3 regions of the Paenibacillus sp. YAE3 genome follow, and region 3 is predicted to be linked to each of the others. Evidence: riboswitches for the same ligand, from Rfam matches in the RefSeq annotation. Region 3 holds a riboswitch; each other region holds the start of a gene.
The links. Region 3 has a riboswitch for cyclic di-AMP ahead of AC27KL_RS10945 (alpha/beta fold hydrolase). Riboswitches for the same ligand answer to the same signal wherever they lie in the genome.
Positions count from the first base shown of each region.

Region 1: linked by a shared signal. The riboswitch ahead of AC27KL_RS26975 (resuscitation-promoting factor) and the one ahead of AC27KL_RS10945 (alpha/beta fold hydrolase) in region 3 are both predicted to bind cyclic di-AMP.
Region 2: linked by a shared signal. The riboswitch ahead of AC27KL_RS15945 (APC family permease) and the one ahead of AC27KL_RS10945 (alpha/beta fold hydrolase) in region 3 are both predicted to bind cyclic di-AMP.

Region 1 is NZ_BAAIYF010000022.1:10,381-17,689, reverse strand. It holds gene veg (biofilm formation stimulator Veg) at 1-29, opposite strand, end outside; gene yabG (sporulation peptidase YabG) at 258-1,154, opposite strand; gene rsmA (16S rRNA (adenine(1518)-N(6)/adenine(1519)-N(6))-dimethyltransferase RsmA) at 1,286-2,170, opposite strand; gene rnmV (ribonuclease M5) at 2,172-2,720, opposite strand; gene AC27KL_RS26975 (resuscitation-promoting factor) at 2,874-4,052, opposite strand; cyclic di-AMP (ydaO/yuaA leader) riboswitch at 4,323-4,546, opposite strand; gene AC27KL_RS26970 (TatD family hydrolase) at 4,761-5,531, opposite strand; gene AC27KL_RS26965 (HD domain-containing protein) at 5,599-6,879, opposite strand; gene AC27KL_RS26960 (AbrB/MazE/SpoVT family DNA-binding domain-containing protein) at 7,191-7,309, shown strand, end outside.
Region 2 is NZ_BAAIYF010000007.1:299,543-306,851, forward strand. It holds partial or broken gene AC27KL_RS15940 (beta-galactosidase) at 1-929, shown strand, start outside; gene AC27KL_RS15945 (APC family permease) at 1,091-2,914, opposite strand; cyclic di-AMP (ydaO/yuaA leader) riboswitch at 3,054-3,216, opposite strand; gene AC27KL_RS15950 (cardiolipin synthase) at 3,406-4,932, opposite strand; gene AC27KL_RS15955 (winged helix-turn-helix transcriptional regulator) at 5,186-5,545, opposite strand; gene AC27KL_RS15960 (NAD(P)H-dependent oxidoreductase) at 5,680-6,309, shown strand; gene AC27KL_RS15965 (iron-hydroxamate ABC transporter substrate-binding protein) at 6,530-7,309, opposite strand, start outside.
Region 3 is NZ_BAAIYF010000004.1:488,316-495,624, forward strand. It holds gene AC27KL_RS10930 (extracellular solute-binding protein) at 1-1,438, shown strand, start outside; gene AC27KL_RS10935 (helix-turn-helix transcriptional regulator) at 1,567-3,804, shown strand; gene AC27KL_RS10940 (helix-turn-helix transcriptional regulator) at 3,806-4,390, opposite strand; cyclic di-AMP (ydaO/yuaA leader) riboswitch at 4,754-4,955, shown strand; cyclic di-AMP (ydaO/yuaA leader) riboswitch at 5,028-5,188, shown strand; gene AC27KL_RS10945 (alpha/beta fold hydrolase) at 5,362-6,186, shown strand; gene AC27KL_RS10950 (AcpB/EbpR/MafR family transcriptional regulator) at 6,260-7,309, shown strand, end outside.

The DNA of each region.
Region 1 (7,309 bases), on a different contig from region 3:
TTGATTTCCAACAGCGCATTTTTAGCCATTGTCGACGACCACCTCTTTCCTTGTCCATTATAACGCAGGAAGAAGTTTTTGTCAAATAAAATTTAAATTATAGCAGCATCAAATTTAATTTGTCAATCGGTTTTTTTGCGGGATTTTGCAGGATTTCCGCATACACGCCGTTAACGACAAAAAAACCTTAATCCATGTATCGCGATTAAGGTTTATCGGCTGCTCATCCCATGATGCTCTTGTTTAGAAAAACGGGTTTACATCACCGAAGGCGTTACCTTCAGCTGGGAAAGGTCATTCAGGCGCGGCAATCCGATGCGGTAGCTTCCGCGCGTTTCGATGCCCCCGACGCCCTGCGCCCCGCTGATCGTATTATGAAGCACATCCATCATGTTGATGGTTTCCCTCACCGACGTAAAGGAGGCCTTGGCGGCCACGTAAACGGGATCCAGCGCATGGATGAGTATGCGCCCCGGCGAGCTGGCGAAATTCGCTCCCGCTTGCAGCAGCGCCTCAAAATGCGACTGGCAGGCACCGGCAATGATCGTCAGCGTATCGTAATGCCTTTCGTATTGACGGGCAACCTGAATGGCCGAAACGAAATTTTGGGAATTTTTGTAGCTGTTCAGGTTATAGAGGTCATTGTTCGGCCGGTGCTTCAAGACTCCGTCATGCCCCGTAATAACCACGATATCCGGCCGCACCCGCGGCAGCAGGCGATAGAGCGCATCCGCCATGCCCGCCTCGTTAACGTAATGTCCCTCGACGGGCACGCGAAGCTGCTGGTAAAGATTCAAGCTCTTTTTTAAGTAATTGATATCTCCATCGAGATGGAGGACTTTACCCGGAACTTCAAAATAAGAAGGCTGTTCCGCCATCGGCCATTCCCCGCCGAGATTCGCTTGCGTGCGTTCGGTCAGCTCCTCCCGGTGGCGCTGCAGCCTGCTTAACGACTCGTTGGCACGGATATGGGCCTTCTGCGTTTTTTCATTGAACGGCGCATATGGCACCCGAACAAGGTCATCGAGGGGCGAATCAGCCAACAGCCGAAACTCGGTCCCCTTGATCACAGCCAAATTGCTCCGCAGATCTTCCACGCGGAAAGCGACATCACCGCCATAAGATTTGCGGACGACCAGGTCTCCTACATTCATCACAACATCACCCCTACCCCATGGTATGGGCGAATCTCCCCAATGGTTCTTCCCTTTTGCCAAAATAAGCGTAGGACGAGACCTTACGCCCTGCCCGCCCCAAACTTGATGCGGTGAGCGAAACGTCTTCATCACCGTACTCCGGCCCGGAGCAATACGTTGCAAAGCGTCGCATATTCCTGCAGGCTGAGGGTTTCGCCGCGGCGGGAAGGTTCGATCCCTGCAGCGTGAAGCAGCTCCTCGAGGCGCTCCCGGCCCTCTTTAGGAAAAAATCTCGTCTTGAGATTGTTGGCGATCGTTTTGCGGCGTTGGGCAAACGAAGCGTGTACCACCTGAAAAAAGAAATTTTCGTCGTCCACCTCGACCGGAGGCTGCTCGCGCACCTTGAGGCGAATGACGGCCGACTCGACGTTCGGCTGCGGAATGAATACCGTTTTCGGCACGATGCAGACCAGTTCAGGCTCGCTGTAATACTGCACGGCGATGCTCAGACTGCCGTAGTCCTTCGTGCCGGGCGAAGCAGCCATGCGTTCGGCCACCTCTTTTTGGATCATGACCACGATATTCTCCAGCGGCAGCCGCTCTTCCAGCAGTTTCATCAAAATCGGGGTCGTCACGTAATAAGGCAAGTTGGCAACGACGCTGACTTTGGATACATTCGCGAAATCCTCCCGAAAGAGGGCGCCAAGATCCGTCTTCAGCACGTCGCCATGATGAATGCGCACATGCGGATACGGTTCTAATACCTCCTGGAGTATCGGAATAAGCCGCTGGTCGATTTCGACGGCCGTGACGGCGCCCGCTTCCTGGGCCAGCTTTTCGGTAAGGGCTCCGATCCCCGGCCCGATCTCCAAAGCTCCCTTGGAGGCATCCAGCCCCGCCGCCTCCACGATTTTGCCTAAAATATTTTGATCGATCAGAAAATTTTGCCCCAGGCTTTTTTTAAACGAAAAACCGTGACGCTGGATGATTTCCTTCGTCCGCCTTGGCGAGGCGATATCGTCCATTCGCTGCATGTCAACCTTCCCCTTCCTGTTCCAATTGGGCTAACGCCTCCGCAAATTCCTCGCGCGTAATCTGAAAAACGGCCAGCCGCTTATGGAACTGCTTGCCGTTGCAATACCCTATGCCTAGCAGGTTACCCATCACCATGCGTCTGCGGGCCGCGTCCGGGTGCACCAGAAGCCCAGCAGCCATCAGATCCTCCATATCGATCAGGCTTTCCGCGCCTTCGTAGGACGTATGCACGCGGGAGAGGGCCTTACGGATCGCTTCCTGCGAAGCGTTCTCCACGCCGATGTCCCCTTTCCGCGTCGCTTCCGACTCCGGAATAAAGGCATGCTTGCATCCGGGAACCTTGCTCGCGATAATTTTTCGAATCCGCTCCCCGGCATGGTCCGGGTCCGTCAATACAATGACTCCCCTGCGTTCCTGGGCCAAGGCAATCCGCTTCAGTACGCGGCCGTTGATCGCCGAACCGCCGGTTTCGATCGTGTCGGCTTCCACCGCCCGCTTCACGGCCACGGTATCGTCCCGTCCTTCCACGACTATGACTTCCTTGATCATGACCTGCTTCTCCCTTTCCTAAAGCTCGTCCGTTCATGCGTCGTAAGTTTTCGGACATCCAAACAACAAAAAGAAGAGGAATGCTCCTCTTCTTTAGCATGACATTTTCATGATCATAATACTATAACATTAGAATGACATTGTAAAACGAAATTAATTCAATTGCGGCTTCACGGGGCCGATGACGTATACTTTCATCCCGGATTTGCGGCCGAAGTTGTTGGCGCGCTTCACGGAGTCATAGTAGAGGTCGATCTTATTGCCCTTAATGGCGCCGCCCGTGTCTTCGGCACGGCGGAAGCCGATGCCTTCGATGTACACCCACCAGCCGAGCGGAATCACGTTCGGATCCACGGCGATGGTGCGGCCTTCCGTGACCCGCGTTCCCGTCGCGGTACGAGTACCGATTCCGGGTTCGCCGGCAGAATAAGCCGTCATCGAGACATGAATCATTTTTTTATATGAGAAATCAACACCGGCTTTGCTTACGCGGTTATTGCTGCTTACGGTTTTTTTCGTTTTGGCGGCTGATGAAGATTTGGCGGTGGAAGAAGATTTAACGGCCGCTGTTTGAACGACGACAGGCGGAGCCGGTTTTTTCTTCGTGCCCACGGCGATGATTTTATCCAGCGTTTTTGCCTGCACTTCCTTGCCCACCATGCGCATGGATACCATTTGGCCGTCATGATATACCTTTTCGATGTGCTGCACCATCACGCCGGGCTTTCCCTGCTGAATGACGCGGTTATCTCCGACCGTCAGGCTGGGATCCGCCGTCTTAATGACGCGGAAAGGCAAATTTTCATGGCGGTCCACGACTTGTTTGTTGACGCGCACGATACGGATATCCGTTTGGCCCGTCACCCGCTCGGTCAGAGCCGGAGTGACTTTATCGTGTTCTTTGAGCGATACGCCGAACTCCTTCAATACGTCGCCAACCGTGTCTTTGGTGGTATACAACTTTTTCGTTGTCCCGTCCACCGTCAATTGAACGGGAGCAGCGCGGTCGATCACCACTTTGTCACCATTCTGGAGCGAACCGCTCAGCGGCATGGAGACTTGATCTTCCGGTTTGAGGCTGATTGCCTGCTCATCCAGCATTTCTTGTAAAACGGATTTGTGAGTCTGAATCTTTTTGACCTGACCGTCTACCACCAGGTACACCTGTTTGCGCGTGGATGAGTTGACCAGCAGCAAAATCATGATGGTGACCGCGATCGTAACGATAGCTGCAGTAGAGATTTGGCGCAAATTCTCATGCTTCCATCGCAATGCGTAAGACATGCTGGAGATTTTTGAATCATGGGTCTCTTCTTGATGGAAAATGCCCACCTTCTCGATCCTCCTTCATAGCCTCGCCATTAGAGTTACGCATGAATGATTTGACGCGGGCTATACTCGATTTTTTACAAGAACACATAAGGAGCATGCGTTCTTGCACCATGAACCTATCTTTTTTTCATGATTTGTCGCCTCCCGTTTTACAACAGTATGACGACGCCTTCTCCATTATTCAAAAACAAAAGAAGCCAGCTAAGAGCTTATGAGGTCTCCTTCGTGGCTTCCCTGGATGTCAGAATGACGGAAAAGTAAATGCACGAAACCCTCTCTTTATGTCGCTTACGGGGTTAGCTGTCGGGTTTGGGCGAAAGAGAGCCGCCCGATCAACGCCAGCCCGCTCATGGCGGACCGCGCCGAATTCACCCCTGAGACCCTGAAAAGAAATCAAATACATCCCGAGCCCGGACCGGTTTAAAAGGACCGTCGCGCTCTATGTATTGGTTCCCCCGCTCTTTCGAGACCGAAAGACTCAGCGAGATTGGTTCACGGAGGCTGCCGCGATGCCGAAAAAGGAAGCGGCTTACAGCAGCCCAAGTTCACTGAAAAGATGATATCCTGTTTTGATGCATGTTGTAAAGCGGGAATCAACAACGTTTATTTGAATATATGGTTAAAAATTTGTAATATTCATGGTTTTTTTGGTTAAAATTCTTTAATGCTTCGTTCATGCTCGTTTTTTCAGCTGTTTTTCTCCCGTTTTCACTTAATTCCAAATCGTTCCAGTGCATTTTGGGTGGTGATTCGGGCAATTTCCTCCACCTCGACCCCCTTAATCTGGGCAGCGGCCTCGGCTACCAAACGAACGTTGGCAGACTCATTTCGCTTGCCCCGGAATGGGTGCGGCGTCAGGTACGGAGAGTCGGTTTCGATCAGCAAACGGTCCATCGGAACCTGCGCAAGCACTTCCTTGGGCTGTCTGGCGTTTTTGAACGTAATCGGCCCTCCGAAGGATAGATGGAACCCCATGTTCAGGCATAACTTGGCCGTTTCCCAGCTGCCGGAGTAGGAGTGCATGACGCCTCCGACCTCGCTGGCCTTTTCCTCCCGCAGGATTTTCACGATATCCTCGTGCGCATCCCGGTTATGGATCACGATCGGCATGCCGAGCTCCCGGGCCAACCCGATTTGCTGGCGCAAAACCCGGTGCTGCACGTCTTTCGGGGAGGTATCCCAATAATAATCGAGCCCGATTTCGCCGATGGCCACGACTTTTTCATGGCTGCATAAAGATGCAATCCATTCGAGATCCCCTTCCTTCATCGTGATCGCATCCTGAGGATGCCAGCCGACGGCGGCGTATATAAAATCATGCGTTTCCGCAAGCTTCATCGTGGACGGAATCGTTTCGCGGTTAAAACCGACGTTGATCATCCGGCTGACGCCGTTTTCCACGGCGCGGCGAATGGTTTCTTCGCGGTCCTCGTCGAACTGCGGCGCGTCCAAATGCGTATGCGTGTCGAATAAATTCATGTCTGGAACTCCCTTCGTGTCATAAAGCATAGATTAATATGGGGCAAATCCGTGAATCACGCTGTCGTTATCGCTTGAAAATGCGGGAAACCGGGTCGGATAGGGAAGAAATAACGTCTTTCATTTTCGCCCCCGGATAATATAAGTGATATTTCCCGCGGTGAATGCCGCTGATGGAGCGGACAATATCCGACACCTCCGATATTTCCCGCAGGCGTTCGTCCCGGTCGAGCAGCAGAATCTGCTTTTGGCTGGATTCGTCTCCCGGCCGAAATACATCGTACGGAAGATCGGTCGGAAAATCAATCTCAAGATCGTATTCGGGATTCAGGCCGACCCGCTCAAAATCGCGGCGGATCTCTTCGATCATTTCCAGATCCACCGATTCCACTTCCACATATTTATACAGCCTGCGATGCATAAAACGGCTGCAAAGCTCGCTCAGCACGGCGTCTTTTTCGTTCGTCCATAGCGAAAACACGGTTTGGATGAGCGCTTCGTCGAGTTTCAAATAATCCTGGACGGTCAGCCGGTCTTCGAAAAGCCCTGGAAGCGGCTCAATCATGAAGCCAAAAACGTAGTTATCCCGGTATAGCTCCTTCGCGCGCCGGAAGATCTGCCGCAAAATGATTTCCGAACTGCGCGTCACCGGATGGAAATAAACCTGCCAATACATCTGGTACCGGGACATCAAGTAATCTTCCACCGCATGCATCCCCGATTCCTTCACGACGATTCTTCCCTGGTACGGACGAAGCATGCGCAGGATCCGGTCGATGTCGATCGTTCCGTAATTGACGCCCGTGTAATAAGCATCCCGCAGCAAATAGTCCATCCGGTCGGCGTCCAGCGGACTCGACACCAGATTGACCACGATCGGGTGCTCGTAATCCTTGGCGATAACCGATGCGACCTTGGCGGGAAAGTCTTCGGCCACCTCGGTCAAAATCGCGTTTACTTCGGTATCCCCGAGAATAATGCGGCGGGTCCAATCCTCATGGTCCATCCGGAACGCCTCTTCGATCGAGTGGGAAAAGGGTCCGTGTCCCAGGTCATGCAGCAAGGCGGCGCAGAGGGTTAACAGTTTTTCGCTGTTCGGCCAATCCGCGTAGCCGCTTCGCTCGAATTGGGATATGATGCGGCGCGTAATTTCATACACGCCAAGCGAGTGGGAGAACCGGCTGTGCTCCGCCCCATGGAACGTCAAATACGAGGTGCCTAATTGGCGGATCCGCCGCAGCCTCTGGAACTCCGCCGTGTTAATCAGCCGCCAGATGGTGGAGTGTTGGACATGAATGTAATTATGTACGGGGTCCTTGAACACTTTTTCTTCATTTAAGGTATGCATGCGACTCATCTCCTTTTTAAAAGCTTAAAATTAAACTATTTTTGAACTTTTTTCGACAATGTGTGTCGAATAGTGTCGTTTTAGGTAGAAAAATTGATTTCCAAATCGACATTATCCTACCAAGGATATATAATGGGAAAAGAATCCTGATATGAGTGATATCCCAGGTGCCATGCAATCTGTTCTCATTTTGGCGACGAATTTGCAGGTTGACTGTTTTGGGAATCGTTGGTATTATTGATATCATAAAAGAGAGAACGTTGTCGAATTATGGCACTATAAAACTATGGCGAGAGGAGCAATGATCAGTTATGATGAAATCAACTGGTATTGTAAGAAAAGTAGATGAACTGGGCCGGGTCGTTATTCCGATTGAATTGCGCCGCACACTGGGCATCGGGGAAAAAGACGCATTGGAAATTTACGTGGA
Region 2 (7,309 bases), on a different contig from region 3:
TCTGGACTTCGCTTCATTGGATACGTACGCCAGCTCGGCCCATTACGCCGCTTATTTGCTGAACTGTGATTTATTCCGGAATTTCAAGCCGGGACGGCCGTTTTGGATCATGGAGACGAGTCCTTCCCACGCCGGCTCGATCGCGGCCAACGGCGTCCCCCATCCGAACGGTTATTTGGCTGCCGAAGCGGTGGCCGCTTACGCGTTGGGTGCGGAAGGTTTTTGCTATTGGCTGTGGAGGCAGCAGCGGGCCGGTTCCGAGCAGCCGCACGGCGCCGTCGTCAGCGCCTGGGGCAAACCCGGGATCGGGTACCGGAACGTGCTGCAAGCGGAGCAGGCGCGCCAGGCGATCGAGCCCCACATCATCGCTACCCGTCCGGCCCAGGCGCAGGTCGCCATCATCTATTCCGACAAAGCCAAAGCGTTTCTTGCGACCGAGTCGCACGGCAAACTTCGCCACCGCGGTCTGGTCAGCGGCGCGTACGAACGCGTGCTCCGGACGGGCATGCACCGCCGTGTTTGAAGTTGCGGAAGCCACAAGCGTGGGCACCCTATCCGGCGGCCCTTCCCCGGGCTTGTCTTTCCTCACCGAGGTTAATCGCGGCAAAGGCAAGCTCGTGCTGCTCGGCTCCATGCCGGCGGGTGATGACGGCGACGAGATGCTGGAACGAATGCTGATTCACTACGGGAACGAAGCAAACGTCACGCGGCGGGCGGACACGACAAACGGCACGATCGTGGCGCCGCGCGTATCGGAGACGGAGGAATTGTGGGTGATCGTGAACATGAACGGAGAAGGCGGCAGCGTGACGCTTCCGCACGAAGGAAAGGACAAAATCAGCGGCGCGATCGTATCGGCCGGCAAGCTTGAAGTCGGTCCGTACGAATACCGCGTCATCTCTTTTCCTGCAGCCGGCTCCATGCAATAAACGAAGGACAGCGTATCCTGCAAGGGAACCCAGCGTAGATCTTATTTCCGCCTTGAAGCCGACCGATCATGGTTCGTACGAGGCATATTTGTATCCGATAAGTTCATCGAAATGTGCAAGAACCCGGCCGTCCAGACGACGACCGGGTTCTTCAGGCCCATTTATTTTTTCAGATGGTACGGCACCGTCGTTACGATAACGTCTTTGCGATACAGCAAATACGTGCGAATCATCAAACTCGTTTGGTTGTGCAGCAGATTTTGCCAGCTCCGCTTCGGTATGAACTGGGGAATGACGACCGTTACCTGATAATGGGACTCGCTGGCCTTTCGATGAACCATATCGATGAATTTGCTCAGCGGATGTATGATGCTCCGGTAAGGGGAAGGCAACGTCACCAGCCGGACGTCCGGCCGCCACTTCTTCCATTTTTCTTCGAAGCGAATTTCCTCTTCCTTTTCAAAAGGGATGTATACGGCAATGATCTGGTCCGCCGATAAGGATTGCGCATAATTCAACGAATGTTCGACCACGTGCGTGATGCCGGACACCGGAAGGATGACGACGTTTCCTTCGATCGGAACCGCCGGTTCGCAGGTCGACAAGCGAAGCTGCTCGCCTACCGCTTCGTAATGCTTCTTGATTCTGTGGAACAAATAAACGATCAAAGGCAAGAATATTAACACCGGCCATATTTGCGGGAACTTGGTCACGAAAAACATGACCGATACGGTGAAGCTGATGAGCGCGCCGATCGCATTGATGATAAGTTTCGTTACCCAGCCTGCGGGTTTTTCCCGCACCCATTTCGCGATCATCCCCGTCTGCGACAACGTAAAAGGAATAAAAACGCCTACCGCATACAGCGGAATCAAATGCTCCGTTTGCCCGTGGAAGGCAATAATCAGCACGATCGACAGCAGCCCAAGAAAGATGATGCCGTTGGAATATCCGAGGCGGTCTCCCCTTACCGTAAACATTCTGGGAATGAACCGGTCTTTGGCAAGATTCACCGCCAGCAGCGGAAAAGCGGAATACCCCGTATTCGCCGCCAAGATCAAGATCAACGCAGTGGTTCCTTGAATGATAAAATACATGAAATTGCGCCCGAAGGTTTCCTTGGCGATTTGCGATACGACCGTTTCCTGCGCATTCGGGGAGATCCCCAAATAATAAGCCATGAACACGATGCCCGAGAAAAGCAGGGCCAGCAGAATGCCCATGGCCATTAACGTTTTGGCTGCATTTTTAGGGGCCGGATCTTTGAAATTCGGTATCGCGTTGGATATCGCCTCGACGCCGGTCAGCGCCGAGCTGCCCGATGCAAAAGCTTTTAGCAGCAGAAACAAGCTGATCCCTGCCACCGGCGTGCCGACTGGCGTATGCAGGTTAGGCGCAACCTGGCCGGTCGCGATATGGTACAGCCCGACGCCGATCAAAATAAACATCGCCAGCGCGAATAAGTACACCGGATACGCCAAGATGGAAGCCGACTCGGTGACGCCTCTCAGATTCAGGAGCGTAATGAGGATAACAAACGTGACTGCGATCGCCACCGTATGCTCATGCAGCACGGGAAATGCCGACGTGATGGCGTCCGTTCCCGCCGAGACGCTCACCGCCACGGTCAAAATGTAATCGACCAACAGCGAGCCGCCGGCCACCAATCCAGGATATATCCCCAAATTTTGCTTGGATACGACGTATGCTCCCCCGCCATGCGGATAAGCGAAAATGATTTGGCGATACGACAGAATCAACGCCGATAATAAAATAAGGACACCGATTCCTATCGGAATCGAATACCAGAAAGCCGATGCGCCGACCGTGATCAGCACCAGCAGGATTTGCTCGGGACCGTAGGCGACGGAGGATAACGCGTCCGAGGAAAGTATCGCAAGTGCCTTCTTTTTGTTGAGCTTTTGTTCTCCCAATTCCGCAGATTTCAGAGGACGTCCAATGAGGAGCCTTTTTAACGCTGCCATCGTGTCATTCACCGCCACTGTTCAAGTTGAAGTTCCATGAAAGTATCCTTATTGTTTCCCCTTTTGGCCCAATTGGGCACACCAAAAAAAGCCACAGGAAAGTTGGGCTTTCCCGCGGCTTTCAAAAGCGCACGACAAATCCTTCTTTCATAACGCCTACGAGGTTAGCTGACGGATTCGGGATTGAAAGTATCCCTACACTCGACCTGCGAACATAATCAAGTGATTCACCCCTGGGACGAAGTTCCCTTCCTCCCGTTGGTTCCCCCGCTTCTGGATACAGAATTAAGCGATCAAGGAAAATGACAATTCAGGGTCACAAGTTCATTTACGAATGAAATCATACTCCCGTTGGATACTTACTGTAAAGAGGCCAAGAATCATATTGTAGCGCGAAAACGGGCAAATTGAATCCATGGCATCGCTTGCAACGGCTGCATCCTGTTTTTTTCAGGCCGTAGCCATGGTTCACGCCTGTTTTCGGCCGATGCTTAGAGCAGCGGCGAAATAAGCCTCATCAGCGATTCTGAAATGCGTTTCAGAATGCCTCGTTTCTGGAAGGAGTCCCAAGCGATGCGGACGGAGTCCTTGAAATCCTGCTCAAAATCGCGTTTGATGTCCAGCACGGTTTCGGATTCGTAAAGCACCGCGGCAAGCTCGTAATTCAGCTCAAAGCTGCGGATATCCATGTTGGCCGTACCGATCGATGCGATTTCGTCATCCACCAGCACGATTTTGGCATGAATAAAGCCGTCTTTGTAATGGTATATAGAGGCTCCCGCCTTAAGGAGGGGCGTAAAGTAGGATTGGGATGCCTGGTCGCTGATCACGCTGTCGCTTTTCCCCGGGTACAAAATGCGTACATCGATGCCTGCCGCCGCGGACAATCGCAGCAATGTTAATGTTTCCTGATCCGGTATAAAATATGGCGTGGCGATCCAAATCGATTTTTTTGCCGATGCCATGATGGCCAACAGCGCGTTGCGTATGCTTGTATCTTCCGAGCTTGGGCCGCTGGCCACGATCTGAACGGCCCCATTCGCCGGGACCCCCTGATCCGGAAAATACGACCTGTTCATGTAAGCGTCCCAAGAGTAATGGTTTTGGCCGCTGGTTGCGTACAGCCAGTCTTCCAGGAAAATGGCCTGCAGTTTATAGAGCGCCTTTCCTTCGATTTTCAAGTGGCTGTCGCGCCAGACCGGAAATTTTTTGGAACGGCCGAGATATTCGTCGCCGACGTTCAGCCCGCCGGTAAAGCCGACCACGCCGTCAACGATGACGATTTTGCGGTGGTTACGGTAATTGACCGTTTCAAGAAGCCAAGGCGAAAAAATGGGATCAAACTCGACGACCTCGATGCCGGCATCTTTCATCGGCTGCAAAAAGCGTTTACGCAACCCGTTGCTGCCCAATCCGTCAAAAAGAAAACGAACGATCACGCCCGATTCGGCTTTGCGGATCAGCGCGTCCCGAATGGCGGTGCCGATGCGGTCCGAACGATAAATATAATACTGGATATGGATATGGTGCGCGGCCTTTTCGATGGCTTGCAAAATTTCCGAAAAGGTTTCGTCGCCGTTGGTCAACAGCTTTGTTTCGGTTTCCGTTGCTGCCGGGCCGCCGCCGAACCTTTCAATGACCTTGATGACATATTCCGACCTCTCACTTAACAACGACAATGGGGCCAAATTCAAACGCCTGCCCGCCAAAATCTCCCGGAACAGCTTTCTCTGTTCTTCCGCCCGGTGCAGATGTTTTTTCCGTCTCCAGCGGCTTCTGCCAAAAAGCAAATACAACAGCACCCCTACCGCCGGAAGAAATGCCAGGATCAAAAACCATGCCAGCGTGCTTTGCGGCGAACGGTTTTCCATAAAAATGATGAAGCCGATGCCTATAATGGAAAGCGGCCATAAAATGCCGATCAGCGTCGACAGGCGGATCACGGACCTGTTCATGACAAAAAGGCCGATCAGCACCAGGACTACGACGATCACGATTTGAAAAACGCGGTTTTTCATATGTAGTAAAATCCACCTATTCTCCGATGTATAATTGGGGTCCGACTAAAGTGTACGTTCTCATCCTGCTCCTCTCCGCGAAAAAATAAGGACATGCTGCTCTCTCAAAAAAATCAAAATCCTGCTGATACACCCTTAAGGTACTGCTTATGCCATTTTAAATACTGCATGACGGTATGTCTATACATGCTGGTTAAGCTGCTTGCTTTCCCCCTGAATCATCAAAAAAACGGACAAGCAATCTTGTTGAACGCTAGTCCGTTTCCGTTTGTTCATTGTTCCCCTTATGGAGCTGTTTTCGCTGGACATGGGCCAATCCCCATTGATGCAAGGCTTCCAAAATCGGAGACAGGCTTTTGCCGTATTCCGTGATGGAGTACTCCACTTTCGGCGGTATTTGCGGATAAACGACCCGTTTAACGATCTCTTCCTCCTCCAATTCGCGCAGATGGAGCGTAAGCATCCTTTGCGTGATATCGGGCAGCAATCTTCTTAGCTCATTGAACCGCAACGGTTGGCCCTGAAGCAAATGATAGAGGATCATCGGCTTCCATTTGCCGACGATCGAATCCAAGGCCACGACGAATTGGCATTGGGCAGGGTTCTTTGGCATACGTTCGCCTCCTTTTCAGTACCTTTTTTGATACTATACCACATTATTGTGCCTACTTACCATAAGTAAGTATATATTATATGATCAGCATTGGAAGTGAAATTTCATTTAATAACAGAAGGGAAGTTTGAACCATGGCAACCGTATTGTACATCACAGCGCACCCCCTGCATCCCGAAGAGTCGTATAGCCTCGCGGTGGGCGCGGAATTTATTGAAGCATACCGTAAAGCAAATCCGGCAGATGAAGTCGTTCATTTGGATCTGTATAAAGAAAACATTCCGCAGATCGATGCCGATGTTTTAAGGGGGTGGGAAAAGCTTCGGTCGGGTTCGTCATTCGATCAGTTGTCCGAAACGGAGGAATCAAAAGTAGCTCGTCTTGAAGAAATTCTTCATCAATTCATGGCAGCCGATAAGTACGTTTATATCTCCCCGATGTGGAATTTTTCGGTCCCGCCGGTGTTGAAAGCATACACGGATGCGACCTCGATTCCGGGCAAGACTTTCAAATATACCGAAAATGGTCCTGTAGGACTGTTGCCCGGCAAGAAAGCCTTGCACATTCAAGCCAGCGGTTCCGTTTATTCGGAAGGTCCTCTTGCTACGATTGAAATGGGATTCAGCTATCTGAGCAAGATTCTGCGGTTTTACGGGATTGAATCAGAGGCTATTTTTGTGGAAGGAACGGCAGTATCGGAGCAGGCACCATTCGTAAAAGAAAAAGCGATTGCACTTGCTAAGGAAGTTGCCAAGCGTTTCTGATCGGGGTTTGCACCCGTTCCAGACCGGAAATCTGCAAGAACAAAGGCGCGAGGCCCTTGTTCTCCATAGAAAACCCGGTCATTTAATTATTCCTAAATCATAAAAAAAGCCTGTTGAAATGTTTCAACAGGCTGAACGTACACCTCAGATTTTCTTTCCGTGATGCGGCCTTCTTCCGGTGCGAAGCTTTTCGGAATTTGCCTGTTCATGAGAGGACGGCTTATTTTAAGAAACCTTCTTTGAAGATGTCCAGCAGATGTTCAAGCGTCGTCGGATCGCTGTAAGACGAAGCCTCCGTGTCGATTTCGATCACATGCTTGTTTTTGACGGCCGGGATATTCTTCCAAGTGTTCGTCTGCATAAACGAGTTGTCTCCCGCCGCGCTTCTGCTGAGAACGATGTAATCTCCGGCATAATCGCTAAGCACTTCCGGGGAGAGCGTATAGTATCCGGGGCCAAGCGCATCCGCTTTGACCTTCTCCGGCATGTTCAGCCCCATCGCCTGATACAGCAGCTCGGTTCCGCGCGCCCATGCGTTGCCGAACACGTAGAAGTTTTTCGAGTCGGTCTCGAACACCGATACGGTCGCGTTTTCGCCGATCTTCTTCTTAATTTCATCGCCGATTGCTTTAGCCCGTTTCGAAAAGTCATCCACCCAAGCTTTCGCTTCCTGCTCCTTGCTCAGCAGCTTCCCGATTTCAATCTGCTGCGCCAAATAGTCCCTTTTTCCCCACGTATAGGCGACGGTAGGCGCGATTTGTTCCAGCTTTTTGATATTTTTGCTGCTGGCGTCGGCAATGATCAAATCCGGATTCAGCTCGATGATCTTCTCCAGATTGCCGTCGGAGACAACCTCAACCCCTTTGAGCTTCCCGGTGAACAGCGGGTTTTTCTCCGTCCATTCATCTACGCCGACAAGCGTTCCCCCGAGGGAAAGCACGTTCGGCGCGTTCGTCAGAGCGACGATCCGCTGCGGATTGGCCGGCACGTCGACCGGGCC
Region 3 (7,309 bases):
GTATCCGGTATGGAAGGAAGTCGACAAGATGCTCACCGATGCCGGCTTGCAATTGGATTACGAGCTGGTTCCGGCGGAGCAATACAAAGTGACCATTCAAACCCGGATGGCTTCCGGTTCTTCTCTTCCCGACATCGTGAATATCTCGGCTCTGGACAACACGACGGTACTGAATTTGGCAAAGCAGGGCGTGCTGCTTGATCTGAATCCGCTGATCGAGAAGTACAGCAACGGCAACATCAAAAAAATGTACAACGAGGAAATGACTTTCGCCAAAAAATCGACGACATCGCCTGACGGCAGCATGTACTGGTTTAGCAATCTGCACAAAAAAACATACCAGGGAAATATACCGGCCCCGGTATCCCTGACCATGCTGCTCCGCAAAGATTGGCTGGATAAGCTGAATCTTCCGGTTCCAAAAACAGCCGAGGAATATTCGCAAACCTTAAAAGCATTCCGGGAAAAGGATGCCAACGGAAACGGCAAGCAGGACGAGGTTCTGGTTTACGATCCAAGCGCGTTTAACGGCGCCATCGCTCAATGGTTCGGGCTGGGCACGGATATCACGGCGGTGGATGTCGAAAACAAAAAGGTGGTATCGCCATGGTATCAAGACGGCATCAAAGATTACTTCCGCTACCTGCAGCAGTTAGTAAAAGAAGGCGTTCTCGATACGAGCCTGATCGGGGCGACAGGGGAGCAAAAGCAGCAAAAAATGACGGAAAACCAGGTGGCTTCCTTAACCGACTACAACCTGGAAACGTACCAGGAGCCGACGATCAATGGCGGCGGCGAATTCCTGCCGCTCATGCCGCTCCAAGCGGTTGACAACATCACTCCGGCAGCCCAATTGGAACCGCCGTTCCTCGTATGGCAGAAATATGCGATTACGAAAGACTGCAAGGATGTGGAAGCCGCGATCAAGTTTTTCGATACGATCTATTCGGAGAAATACGCAGATCTTCTGTATTGGGGAATTGAAGGTCAAACGTACAAAAAGGACGCCAACGGGGCAAAAGTATATATCAACAATGTATCGGAAGAAGAGCTGGCCAAAATGGGTCAGGCCACGGGCCGTCAGCTGTTCGGGGATACCGTCTTCCCTCGCGTTCAATTCGCCAACCTCGAGTTTGAGCTGATCGACAAACCTCAGCACAAAATCGATAACGAGTTAAACATCCTGAACTACAAGCCGTATTTCGTCAACATGAACGACATGTATTTGGCCATCCCGGACGATCAGCAGCTCGAAAAGAAGACGAAAATTTTGACCAACTTGACGACGTACTCGCAGGAGCTTGCGACCAAGCTGGCTCTCGGTCAGAAATCGCTCGACAATTGGGATCAATATATCTCCGAGCTGAAGAAGCTCGGGCTGGACGATTTGATCGAAATCAACCAGCAGCTGCTTGACCGGTACAACAGCATCCAATAACGTTAACGGCAACGTCGAACATCCAATAGGGAAAATGGCGGTTATTCGCAAAACGCGCGAAAAGATCGCCGTTTTCCTGCTTTTGCTTTTTATCGTTTGCGTCATACCAACCGGAGGAGGGGTTGTTTTTGCGCTATAAAGGTTTCGGAAGCGGAACGTTCCGCAACATCTTTTTGTCGTATACCGCGATCCTGATCATTCCCATCATCGTATTCAGCTCGCTTAACGTGCAGCGGAACATGATGGAGGAAAAACAACAGCAGCGCCAAAAACAGGCGGCGGATGCCAGCCGGATCGCGGATCTCGTCGACAATAAGCTGAACGAGCTGAAAAACATGGGCAAAATGCTGGGCAACGAAGCCTGGGTGAAAAAGCTGATGCAAAATACGAACGTATACGATCAGGAATTCGACTTGTTCAAGATGCTGGAGATCCGCAAAAGTCTCGATAACGATATCAATTCGCTTGGCATCCTCTCCTTCGGCATGGTCGTGTTCCCCGAAAAAGGCCAGGTTTTGACGCCATGGGGCATTTATCCGGAAGACCGCTTTTTTCAGGGGGTCGCCGCATTCGACGGGCAAACGGAGCGGAAGCTTCAGGCCGCGTTGGCCGAGCAGCAGTATTTCAAGATCATGCCGCCTGTGGACATGAAATTATGGGGCAGCGGCAAGCGGGTCATTCCGGTGCTGCAAAGCCTGGAGGTCGTCAACCATCCGCGCGCGGTTTTGGTCCTTTTTATTGACAGCGCTTACTTTTCCGGTTATATGCATCGTTTTGCCGGGATCGAATCCAAGGAGATCGTCATGTCGTCGCATGGCGCCTTGATTTACCGCCAAACGCGCAGCGCGCCTGGAGACCTTCAGGCCGATTCGGGCCGTTATGCGTTTGAGCTGCCGTCCAAGGCCGGCGATTTGCGGTACACGATTACCTATACCGACAGCAGCGTGATCGGCATCAACAATCTTGTCGGCTCGCTGCTTGCGATCGCGATTTCCGTCGTCCTCGGCGCCTGCATGGCCTTTTTGCTGGCCAAGGTCAGCTACCGCCCGCTCGGCGCCCTGCTGAACAAGCTGTCTGCGGCGGTCCGGATGGAAGACGGGAAGGGCGGCGCCCCAATTTCCGGCTCGGAATACAGCTATATCGAAAAATCGTTCGACCGGCTGCTGCTCGAAAACAAAAACCTCCAGCAATCGATGCAGGATTACGAAAGCGCCGCGAGATCGAACCTGTTTCTGCGCCTGCTGAAAGGGTATTTTACGGATGATCAGCAGGTGAACGGGCTGAAAAAATTCGGCATCGGTTATACCGACGACATGTTTTATTGCACGCTGCTGATCAGTTTCCATGCACTCCGCGATTTGTCCGACATGGAACGGATCCGGAAAATCGAAATGATGACGATCGTGATCGTGGAACAGGCGATGAGCCGTCACCGGCTCGCGTACGAGCTGTTTGAGGTGACCAATGCGGACAAAGCGCTCATTCTTTCTTCTGTCGAGCCGCTTGGCAGCGAAGGGGAGCTGGAGAGCATCGCGGCCGAAATCGCGGGCGAGATCGGGCTGGCCTGCGGCTTTCAGCCGGACGTTTTATGCGGCACGGCGGAAAAAGGGCTGGTCGGCATCAGCAAATCGTATTATGCGGCCAACGAAAGCCTGCAGTATACCCTCTTCGCGAGGGAGCATCTCCCGGTGCAGAAGGAGGAGATTCAGCCAGGCGTCGATTATTATTATCCGACCGATTGGGAGGTTCAACTGATCAATAACCTGAAAATCGGCAACCTGGATACGACGATGCAAATCTTGCACGAAATCAGCGAGGAAAACAAAAAGCGGCGGCTGCCCGAACCGAGCGAAACCAAGCTGGTATCCTTGTTGATGGAAACGATGCTGAGGGTGCTGCATGAGCTGAACCTGGACACGTGCCTATACGCCAAGCAATTCGCGAGCCGGGCGGGAGCGGGGGACATCGGCGGGATGTGGAGCTACGTTTTTGAGGTCGGCACGTTAATTTGCGAACGGAAACGTTATGCCAATACCTCGCCTTCGCTTGCCGTCGGCAGCGAGCTGCTTCAATTCGTGAACCAGAACTACACCAGCGCCGACATTTCGCTGAAGCAGCTGGCGGAAAGATGCGGCATGTCGGTATCCCATGTCTCCAAAATCTTCAAGGAAGTGTCCGGCATCAACTTCTACGACTATTTATGCCGGCTCCGGATGGAAACGGCCAAGGAGCTGCTGCGGGAGAAAACATTCGGGATGGACGATATCGCCCGCCGGGTAGGTTACGAAAACGTCTATTCCTTCAAACGTGCTTTCGTGCGGTACGAAGGCATCAAGCCGGATGAATACGTGGAATCGGCGATCTGAATCAACCGCTCGCCTCGTCCATCTGTCGGCAACGATATTGGGCCGGCGTCATGCCGGTCGCTTTTTTGAAGGCGGTAAAAAAATGGCTTTTCGTCTGAAACCCGGCTTGCTGCGCGATTTCGGCAACGCTCATGTCGGTCTCCGTGAGCAATTCCTTTACCTTTTCGATCCGCATATTCAAAATATAATTGGACAGCGACATTCCGTAATGGTCGAGAAACAATTGACGGGAATATTTGGCGGACAACTCGATGTGGTCGGCGATGCTTTCGACGGATAGTCTTGGATCGTGAATGTGGTATCGACCGAACACCAGAAACAGCCCATTCAAAAATACGGTGTTCCATGTGACGCGCAGCCAGTCATTGGTTGAAAAGAAAAACTCGAAGTTTCTCCATCCTACCCATTGACTTCCCAATAGACCGTCTGAAAGCCGGTAATTCTGAAAGGCAAGCAAATGTCCCAGCATCGGCGTATACGCAAAGACAAGCAGGAACAGCATGCCGGGAAGCGCAAGCAGATACAGATAACGGTTCTTTGCGACCTCATGGATAAATCCGTGATGTCCTCTTTTATTGTTGTTCAATCATTCACCTCCCTGCGATCCATGGAATGAAGATGCCTTATGACACCATTATCGTAGCAGCGGTTCAAAGGCTTTGAATAGTTCTGATTGGTACGAAGGAGTTCTTATATGGCTGATGGGGGGGTATTCATTTTTCCCGCCAAGTTCTGTATCGATCTCGGAAGAGCGCTTGGTTATAACAAGATGAACGATGTATAAATCAAGGAAACGGAAGCTATCGGTTGTAAATGAATGATTGGGCAGGATCAGGGGCCGGAAACCGGCAAAAGCTATAAAAAAGGCCATGAATTCTATTGTAACCAACCTTTACAGTTCGTCGGCTCAGGCGTATATTCAACTCATTATGAAAAATCTTTGGTTCATGAATGGATTACGCTGAATTTTCAATCGCGAAAAGCGGGGGAACCACATCGGCACCGGCATGCATTCCGAGTCTCCATGGATATAGCCGGCTGCTTGGGGTGAATCGGATGAAGAGGCTGTCTTGGATCAGCTTTCCGTCCGTAGGGCAGCTCTCACGGCCCGAATCCGACAGCTAACCTCGTAAGCGTCGCTAGGAGAGAGGAGTGAAACTGTGAGTTGTCAACGAGCACAGGGTATCCGCTCTGTGTTTTTCTGTGCGAAAAAATAACATGAATGTCTATGATCGCTGAATTTCCGTTCCGGCGGAAAACGGGGGAACCGGCCGTGACAACCAACCGTTCGTCACATGGGGTGAATCTTGAAATCGCATTCGAGTAGGGCTACTCTTGGTCCGAATCCGACAGCTAACCTCGTAAGCGTGAGAAGAGAGGCTGCTTTTATACATGCCAAGCAAGGTTTATTTTGCCTTGCCTGAAGAAGCATGGAAAGAGGGTTCCTCTTTCCGTGCTTCTTTTTTTGACATGAGCATTTTGCCGAGGTTAACGAAGGTTCGACCCACATATAAAAAAACACATCGACAGACCATGCATAGCGGGAGGAGAAGGAAGTTGCCTAACATACAAGTGAATGGAACGTCGCTATATTACGAGACGCATGGCAGCGGGGTGCCGATCGTCTTTATTCACGGACATCTTTCATCTCATCATAGTTTTGAGCCTCAAGTGGAATATTTCAGCAAAAGGGCGAAGGTCATCGTCCTCGATTTGAGAGGTTACGGCAATTCGGGTAAATTGAATGTGGAAGTCGAGGAAATCGTCGACACCCAGTGCAGGGACCTGAAAGAGCTGCTGGATAAGCTCGGCTTGCCGAAGGTGACGCTGGTCGGCTGCTCGAGCGGCAGCCTGCTGGTGCAAAAATTCGCGGAAACCTATTCGGACCGCGTCAACGCGCTTGTGCTGGTGGATAGTTATTTTTACGGGCCGTGCGGCCCTTTCGGCACGAAAAACGGCATCTGGAAGCTGCTGGAGGCCTGCAGCTGGATTTCCTATTATCTTCCCGCCGAGTTTTTTCTCCGGTCGCTGCGCGTAACGTATCACAGGTGGATTCCGGCCTACAGCATTTTAAGGAACGAGCTGTTTCATAAACGGCCGACCGAGTCGATCAAACAACGGATGGCGCTGCTTAAGGCGGATATCGATCCGGTGTTGTCCCGGCTGCGGATGCCGGTGTTATGCGTGGCCGGCAGGCAGAGCGAATGGTTCGTCAACCAGATGAACAAGGCGGTGGAGCGGTTCGCCTGCGCCCAGAAAGCGGTGATCGAGGACGCGATTTATCCGAGCCATTTGTGCCAGCCGCGGGAATTTAACCGCATTCTGCTCAATTTTTTGATCGACCAAAAGCTTTTCCGGATGGAGCAGCAGCATTCGGGCTGAAAACGGCTTCCGCCGGCAACAATGAGGGATGTGCCGCTAGGTTCGGCGGAAAGCATCCGGCAAAGGTGATGACATGAATAAGGAATACAGGCAGCTGAAATCGCTGCTGAAGCTGCTGGACCGGGAAGAACGGTGGTTTACGTTCGCAGAGGTGGAAAGCGAGATGGGCGTATCGGACAAATCCGTCCGTAAGATCGTCGAGTCCGCCATCCCCCTGCTGCCCCCGTCCATGCAGATCGAGGTATCCAGGGGGAAGGGCATCATGTTCCGCCGGGACCGGCATGGGACAAGCATTCAGGAAGTTTTGGAACCGCTGCTTCGGGAAACGCCGTATTTCCGCCTGATGCAGCGTTTGTTCATGCATGACGGCAACACCTCCGCCGAGGAGGTAGCGGAAGAGCTGTATATGAGCTTTTCTTCGTTCAAAAAATGGATCATCCAGCTAAACCGGGACGAACTGCGCCCGTTTCAGCTGCGGATCACGTATTCGGCGCCGGCGCTGAAAGGAAACGAAATCCATGTCCGCTATTTTTTATGGAAGCTGTTCACCGAGGCTTATCCTTATACCGGATGGCCTTTTTCGAATGCCGATTACGCGCGTCTGGACGGCTGGGTGGCCGAGATCGAGCGGGAAAACGGAATGATTTATTTTTTGAACGCAAAACGGAGTTTGTCGTTCCTGATCGCGATCGTGCTCGAAAGGGTCAAGCAGGGGCACCGGGTTGCGCTTAAAAGCGGAAGCTACGCATGGGAACGCCATCCGTTTTTCGGGCCGGTCCTGAAGATGTCGGAAAAGCTGGCTGCGGCGTACGGCGTCGTGTTGCCCCGCGAAGAGGTTTATTTTTTGCAGTCGATGTTCAGCTTGAGCCAGTATCACGGCAAGGACGGGTTCCCTGTATTCGGGGGAAGGGCCCTTGCTTCGGAGCAGGAAGACGATGCAGAAAGCCGGATGTCCGGCCTGCTCATTTCGATTCTGGAAAACGCATTTCCGGCGCTGAACGCCAGCTCCCGTTTCCTGGCCGAAATCCGGGAATTCATGGACAAGCTGCGCATCGATAACGCCATTCCCGAGCTGATGGCCGTCTCGCACAGCCACCTGACCGGGTATATCCGCGACAAGGAG